DNA from 2 places in the Pedobacter sp. UYEF25 genome. Region 1 is predicted to be linked to the other one. Evidence: riboswitches for the same ligand, from Rfam matches in the RefSeq annotation. Region 1 holds a riboswitch; the other holds the start of a gene.
The links. Region 1 has a riboswitch for cobalamin ahead of metE (5-methyltetrahydropteroyltriglutamate--homocysteine S-methyltransferase). Riboswitches for the same ligand answer to the same signal wherever they lie in the genome.

Region 1 (4,150 bases):
GTTCTCCAAAATATTCCACCATATCATTCCGCTCAAATTCACCATGTACCAACACATCGATGCCTATTTCTTCTTGCCAGCGAATGGTTTCTTCAGTTTCTTTCTTCAATAGTGCCTCATATTCGGATCGTGTAATTTCCCCTTTTTTAAACTTCGACCTCCAAGTTCTAACCTCGGATGTTTGCGGAAACGAACCTATCGTAGTTGTTGGAAAAAGCGGCAGGTTTAAGATTTTGTGTTGTACTTTTTTTCTTGAGGAAAAGGTACTTAAACGTTTATAATGGTTTTCCGTAAGGGCATGAATACGCTGTTTTATCGCTTCATCATGTATTAATGTAGCATTTTTGCGCGCTTTGGTGGCCTGCTTGTTTTCCGCAAATTTGGCATTTGTGAGTTCATCCGGAGTCGCCGACATTAAATTTTTAAGTGCAGCGACTTCATCTAATTTCTGTCTGGCAAAGGCCAACCACTGCTTAATCTCTGGCTTTAGTGTTCCTTCATCGGTTTCTAGATCTAGATCGCACGGCGAATGAAGTAAAGAACAAGAAGGGGCAATTAGTAGGCGTTGCGATCCAAGTTTTTCTGAAGCTTTCCTCAGCATAGATAACGATAATTCATAATCGTTTCGCCAAATATTTCTCCCGTCTACGAGGCCAAGCGATAACATCAGGTCTTGAGGAATGGCGTTTAACACATCATCTAATTGTTCAGGACAGCGAACAAGGTCTATGTGTAGAGCTGTTATCGGAAGCTTGGTGGCGAGAACTAAATTATCTTTTATTCCTTCAAAATAAGTTGCCACCAATATTTTAAGGTTAGGAAATTGCTTTCTAATTTCTGCATAAACAAAAATAAAGGCCTCTTTTGCTTTCATGTCGATGTCTAAAGCTAAAAACGGCTCATCCAATTGAATCCACTCTGCGCCTACATTTTTTAGTTCGCCAAGAAGCTGTAGATAAACTGGTGACAATTTCCTAATTAAATCAATTTTGTCAAAGCTAGCTTCTTTTGCCTTGCCGAGCAGCAGATAAGAAACTGGACCTATGATTACAGGCTTGCTAATAATTCCAAATTGTTTCGCACGAACAAATTCTGTAATAACTTTATCGGAAAACAAACTAAAGGATTGATCTTTAAAAAATTCGGGCACAATGTAGTGGTAGTTGGTATCGAACCATTTGGTCATTTCCATCGCGGTAATGTCTAAACCATCCTTTTGATAGCCCCTCGCCATCGCAAAATATAAATCCAGCTCATTATTTGCTTTTTTAAGGACCACCTCGTTATAGCGTTTTGGAATGGCACCAACTGTTAACGACATGTCCAGAATTTGGTCATAGTAAGAAAAATCATTTGAGGGAATAATGTCTATTCCTGCTTCTTGCTGTAATTGCCAATTTTGTTCGGTAATTTCTTTACCCTTTTGTAGTAAATCTGCCAAAGAAATTTTACCTGACCAATAGTGCTCGCTTGCTTTTTTTAAAGCTCAATTGTTGCCAATGCGTGGATAACCAAGGTTGTGTGTCTGCATCTTTTTTTATTTTTTAAACGGTTAATAATTATTTTAAACCTTGTTTATAAACTGTAGATGCTTTTTGTTGTAAAAATTGGAGTAGAAAAACGCGGGTATAGAATACCAGGCAAGCTGAAGCCATTAAAGGTTCTGCCCTGCATTATGCATTTGTCTGACTTCAAGCTTCAAATCGCGAAAGCATCGTCATTTCGAAATAGGTAGGTATCTTGACTTGTAACTTTTTTCATTCCAGCATTATCAAATTCCGGCTAAAAATTGTGTTACTTACAGTTGCGCGACAGTTCGTGATTTACACACGATTCCCTTTTGTTTTACACTTGGTAAAACCTTTTCGATTTAGAAATTTATAAAGAACTATTTATTGTACTAAGTTTTTAAATCTTTTCAAAGATAGGTTTGTGGATATAGAATCTACACTAGATATTTTAAAAAGATTAAAATTCTTTTAATTTATATAAATTAAGGATTTTATGTCGATATGTTTGTTAGATTTACCTAATAAAAAGAAAATTATTCTATGGAAGGATGTGATGAAACTGATTTACTACTGTTAAAAATATTGGGTAACAACTCTAGTTTCACCACGAAACAGCTCGCTGCACAGGTAAATTTATCACCATCGCCTGTTTTCGAACGCGTAAAGCGACTGGAAAACAATGGCTATATTAAAAAATATATCGCCGTGTTAAATGCGGAAAAGTTTAACAAAGGTTTTGTCGTTTTTTGCAACATTAAACTCAAACAACACGATAGAACCATTGGTCATAAGTTTGTAGAGGATATTCTAAGTATTGATGAAGTGGTAGAATGTTACAATGTATCTGGTGAGTATGATTTTATTCTAAAAGTATATGCAAAAGATATGAAGAACTATCAAGATTTTGTTTTTAACAAGTTAGGGTCGGTCGAAAGTATTGGAAGTACACACAGTACTTTTGTGATGGCTGAAATCAAAAATTCCCACAACATTAATTTTTAGAATTATTACATTTTGGCTGTGAAAGTGTACCTTCAAAGAATTGTTCAGCACGAATTCAGAAGGTTGAAGGGCAATTAAGCTCTTAGTAAATTAGCTGTTCTAACAATCGATTTTAGTTTTTTATCGCTTTAGAAGATTTCCATTATCTTAATCACCTTTTAGCCGAAGATTCTATTCATTTATTTTATAAACAAACTTTTAAGTTGTCATGACACATCAAAATATTAAAAAATACCTGATTTTCTGTTTGGTCATTTCGCTATTTAGCTCTTTTAGGGAGAAAGAAATAAGTTGGGTTGCCATTGGCGATTCGATTACGTATTTAAACGATCATCTGGATGAAACTGGAAATCGCGTAAGTAAGGGATATCTAACGCGCGTAACTGATCAACTGCCGGCTATGCATTACATAAATCAAGGCCATAACGGATGGACGTCTGGCGGAATTGCAGAACATATTAATAATCTAGCGCTAGTTAAGGCAGATGTTTACTCGATATTTTTAGGCACAAATGATTGGTGGGCCGGTAGGCCGGTTGGTAAGCTGGAAGATTATAAAACGAATGTTGGAAATACGTGCCTATTTGGATCATTCCGCATCATCATTGATAAGGTTCGTGCGCTAAATCCAATAGCTAAAATAGTCTTGATCACACCAATGCAACGCGTAGATTTTGTCTATATCTCAGATCCTAATAACAACGCATATGGTTCGTATAAAAAGAAAAATGGACAATCTCTGGAGGAATTTGCGAATGCGATTTTGGCAATTGGTAGATATGAAGGGCTCCCCGTTGTAGATCTTTATAATCAACCTGCTCTTGCTATAAAGCATTTGATGAAATTCAAGCGATTGAAAAACCAAAAAACAGGAGCTTATGAAAATTTTAAATTTCCACAGTCGACAAACATGATTTTTAACCCAAAAACAGACGACTATCCATATCCGCCTAATGCTGTAAATGTTGCATACGATGGGTTGCATCCATCCGATAAAGGAAATAAAATCATCGCCAAACAACTAGTGCAGGCCTTTAAGAAACTTGACATTTCCTCAGAGTAAAAGGATCAAGATAGCATTCAATCTGCCTTTAACGATAAATTAAAATAACCTCAGAAGCGGCCATCTACAGCGCAGTAAAAGTATATGTGGCTCCAACTTGTGTTTTGAAGTTGTATTCAAAGTTCACATCAGTTTTTTGTTTCGAATATAGAAAGCCTGCTTTTAATTCAGTTTTACTAAGCAACGTACAATCGGCACCGGCTAAAGACTTTAGCACAAATTTTACAACTGTGCCTTTTCTCCATTCTAAATTAGTAATCTCAAAATCTCCTCTAGCTTTTAATCCTTGTACTTGGCCATTAACCCATTGATCTGGTAGCGCAGGCAATAATTGTATTGCACCCATCTGACTTTGGATTAGCATTTCTGCGACACCGGCTGTATAACCAAAATTGCCATCGATCTGAAAGGGAGGGTGCGCACAAAGAAGGTTTCCGTAAATGCCACCGCCCGTATTATAATCCGTTCCCGAACCGCCTGCCAAGGTTATGAAATTATTTAAAATCTTATAAGCATGGTTCCCGTCCTTCAGCCTCGCCCAAAAATTCATCTTCCACGCCATTGACCATCCCGT
Region 2 (4,150 bases), on a different contig from region 1:
TTTTAAGTGAACCTGCCACCGTGTAACACAGAGTTAAAAATGTTTTTTACCATTTTAGCATTTTGCTTTTGCAGAAAAATTTAATATAAATTGCGGCTACTTTCCTTCAAGCCATTAAAAAAGAGCCGATAAATCTTAAATTCGTTTAAAGCACCAATTTTTAGTAAGCCATTTTCATTCTACTTAGATTGGGTTTATGTGCCTTATTTCTATTAAGCTCAAATTCATAAATTTCTTTTCCGATATTTTTCATAAATGGATAACACACCGTTTCGTATTCGTAGACGTTGTCGTTGTAAATGTCATTATTATTGCTCTGCACCACGGCAGTTAGAAAAAACTCGATTTTATTCTCGAAATCAACAAAATAACTGTTGTCTATTATGAAACCGTAGCTGTCGCCGTATTTGCTAAAAATCCTAATGTTGGGCGGAAGGTGTGCCATTTTCTCTCTGCCGAAATAAATCATTTTTGCATAAGTAGGCCAAAATTCTGAAGCATTGTATGTTGGATGCCTACTTTCTGTAGGAAACATGCTCATGTAAGTATAAATTAACTTATAGTCTTCGGCATTGAGGTTATAACGGTCTTTTTTTGTGAAGGCATCCGGGAAAATAAGTTTCCGCATGAGCGTTTGCTGATCGGCAATTGAAAAGGCATTCTTATCGATAAAACGGAAAGGTTTATGCACCAGTTTTTCTTTGTTATCCATGTACCCTTTGCCAACTGACATCCGATTAAGCATTAAGGGATAGTCTTTCTGATCATATTCAGCTGGTTTAGTGTAAACTAATTTATCTCCGTTGTAAAAGTTTATCGGATTGGTATGTCTCGATGATTCGCCTGCGTCGCCTATGGCCAAGCGATTTAAAATGCGACTGTCTTTTAATCCATATTGCTCTAATTTTTTATTTATTTCTGCCCTGCCGATAAATTCATACAACCTATTAAAAGCATCGTTATCACTTGTAAGCAGTATTTTTTTGATGTATTGTGCAATACTCGGTTTGCCGTTTTCAACACTCGTATCTGTAAGAACTTTGGTTTGACCAAAAAAGGCGCTGTCTGTAATCATTTCACTGTGCATAGTAATGCCGGTTTTTTTGAGCGCATTTACTTTTTCTAATGCAAATATAACCGCTGCTAATTTTACCGTACTCGCTGGATAAAAGTAGTGGTGTGGATCTAAATGATACGCAAAACTTTTAAAATGAGGTCTATTTTGCGCATCTCTATTTATCTGAGTATATAAAAGTTGGACTTGCTTATGATCGGCAGTTTTTAAAATGGAATCGAAAAGTGCTGGCTTTGATTTCATTAGCATTGATAAAAATGTCGTGTCTATTTTTTGCGCCATGATAGAAGAACTCATAAAAAGGAAGATTAGAAACAAACTATTTTTCATTTCTGCTTTGTTTTGATTACTGGCTAAAATAGCAATTTTGGATAGCTATTCTATCGAATTTTTTTTGATTCTCTTGATTCACTTTTTTTTCCTACTTTTGCGTCGCTTTTGGTGTCTGAGCTTAAACTCAGACTTAAAAGGGAATGCAGTTTAATTCTGCAACTGTCCCGCAACTGTAAGCTCCAGAAGATTTTTCAATCTTTCGCCACTGTTTGCCTTTTGGCAGATGGGAAGGCCGAAAAATCCGGAGCAAGTCAGGAGACCTGCCATGGTATTATATTTCATAGCTTTCGTGGATTGAAGCTAGGAGTGAAGTAATTGCGATTTTCGTATTTTCATTTCTTTTATTAATCTGTTGGCTGTGGGGAAAACTCACAATCAGAATGACTTTAAAAATCGGTGTTAATTTAAACATCAAATACTTTTTAGTTTTTTTCTTCCTTTTTGGATTCGGAGTTCTTGTGCCAAAAAATGTGGTCGCCCAAACCGATTCTTTAAAAGGTAAACAACTAAAGGATGTCGAGATCAACCGATTTAAGAAAGCTAAAATAAATGAGTCTCCAGTTCCAGTTCAAATTTTGGATGGAGCAGCGCTTAATCGGTTAAATAGTCTTTCTGTTGCAGATGCATTGCGCTTTTTTTCTGGTGTACAACTTAAAGATTACGGCGGAATTGGCGGTTTAAAAACCATAAACGTTAGAAGTATGGGCAGCAACCATACTTCAGTTTTTTACGATGGCATTCAGCTTGGAAATGCTCAAAACGGCCAAGTAGATCTAGGTAAATATTCTTTGGATAATTTAGAAGAAGTTTCGATTTATGTAGGTCAAAAGCCAGATTTGTTAATTCCCGCAAGAGGTTACGCCTCAGCAAGTGCAATTTATTTAAAAACCGCTGAGCCAAAGTTTGTAAACGGAAAATCTTATCAAGCGAACGCATCGATAAAAACTGGTTCCTTTGGTCTGCTTAATCCAAGTGTAAACTATACACAACGAATTAACAAAAAACTAGCTGTCGGCTTTAATGCCGCTTACTTGGAGGCAAACGGCAAATATAAATTTAGGTATAAAGATTACGAATATGATACCACAGTAGTTAGAGACAACGGCGATGTAAAGTCGCTACGTGTGGAAGCAACGCTTTTTGGAACTTCAGCCGACAGTAGCAAATGGAACGTAAAGATATTTAACTATAATTCGGCTAGAGGCTTACCTGGCGCAATTGTTTCAAATAAATATTCATTTACCCAACGGCAATGGGATGACAACACATTTGTACAAGTTTCTTATCACAATAACCTCACACAAAAATACAATTTGTTGCTCAATGTAAAATACGCTTACAGCTTTTTACGCTATACCGATCCGGATATAAAAATTAATAGTGGTATTTTAGACAATCGTTACACCGAGCAAGAATACTATCTATCTGCTACAAATCTCTATAAACTATCGCCAATTTGGCAAATTTCTTTAGCAACCGATTTTAGCCTCCAAAAGCTAGAAGCGAGTCAATATAATTTTGCTTACCCAACCCGGCAAACTGGATTGATCGCGGTGGCGAGTTCCATAAAATTAAAAAAGGTCCAATTTCAAGGCAACCTGCTTACTACTTTGGTACACGACGACGTGAAGTTAGGGCTTGCTGCACCTGATAAGCAAGAGTTTAGCCCAGCGCTTTTGGCAAGTTTGCAACCGTTCAGCTCACCCGATTTTCGGATACGTTCTTTTTACAAATCTGTTTTTCGACTACCAACATTTAACGATCTATATTATTCGTTTGTTGGCAATTCAAATCTAAGGCCTGAATACACGCGTCAATACGACCTTGGTTTCACGTTTAACAAAGCACCTGTTCAAAAACGCTTAAGGTATTTTTCAATACAAGTCGATGCATATTTTAATCAAGTGAAAGATAAGATTGTTGCCATTCCAGGGAATAATTTAGCTCGGTGGAGCATTTTCAACATTGGCGAAGTAAGTATAAAAGGGATCGAAACAAACATCCAAACTATTTTTAACCTTGGAAAAGATTTGCAACTGACTGCAAGCATAAATTATACTTTTGAAAAAGCGATTGATATCAGTTCCACTGCCTACAACTACGGGGATCAGATTCCATACATTCCCGTAAATAGTGGAACAGCTAGATTATCTGTCGATTATAAGAAGATTACCTTCAATTATGGCTACATATATACCGGCGAGCGGTATAGCCAAAATGCAAATATCCCTGCAAACTATGTTAAACCTTGGTATACCCACGATTTAACGGTTGGAACGTATTTTAAGCTCAATTCGGCTAAGTTGGCGCTAAATGCTGAGGTAAATAATGTCTTTAATCAATATTATGATGTGATCCTCAATTATCCAATGCCGGGAAGGAATTATCGAATTACATTAAAATCAAACTTTTAAAAAATCTAAAAATCATGAAGAACAAATTACAAATTTCAATTGGCCTTATTTCCGCTGTATTCTTATTGGCATCCGTCTCTGCCTGTAGAAAAGAGCAGCCGAAAAAGGACGATGTCACCAACGGCTATGAAAATCCATCGAGCGCAATGAAAGGACTTTATGTGCTCAATGAAGGGAATTTCGGATCAAATAAAGCATCTTTGGATTTTTATGATTTTGCGTCTGGACTGTATACACGCAATATATTTAGCGTAGCAAATCCTACAGTAACTTTGGGGCTGGGTGATAGCGGCAATGACATAAAGATTTACGGCTCAAAGATGTATGT

Region 2: linked by a shared signal. The riboswitch ahead of ACVWYG_RS18325 (TonB-dependent receptor) and the one ahead of metE (5-methyltetrahydropteroyltriglutamate--homocysteine S-methyltransferase) in region 1 are both predicted to bind cobalamin.

What each region holds. Positions count from the first base shown of each region.
Region 1 covers NZ_JBSSEL010000001.1:40,402-44,551, reverse strand. Annotated here, with positions in the region: partial or broken gene metE (5-methyltetrahydropteroyltriglutamate--homocysteine S-methyltransferase) at 1-1,471, opposite strand, end outside; cobalamin riboswitch at 1,714-1,880, opposite strand; gene ACVWYG_RS00175 (Lrp/AsnC family transcriptional regulator) at 2,052-2,513, shown strand; gene ACVWYG_RS00170 (SGNH/GDSL hydrolase family protein) at 2,722-3,576, shown strand; gene ACVWYG_RS00165 (glycosyl hydrolase family 95 catalytic domain-containing protein) at 3,641-4,150, opposite strand, start outside.
Region 2 covers NZ_JBSSEL010000030.1:3,619-7,768, forward strand. Annotated here, with positions in the region: gene ACVWYG_RS18320 (serine hydrolase) at 161-1,405, opposite strand; cobalamin riboswitch at 1,498-1,690, shown strand; gene ACVWYG_RS18325 (TonB-dependent receptor) at 1,789-3,822, shown strand; gene ACVWYG_RS18330 (YncE family protein) at 3,837-4,150, shown strand, end outside.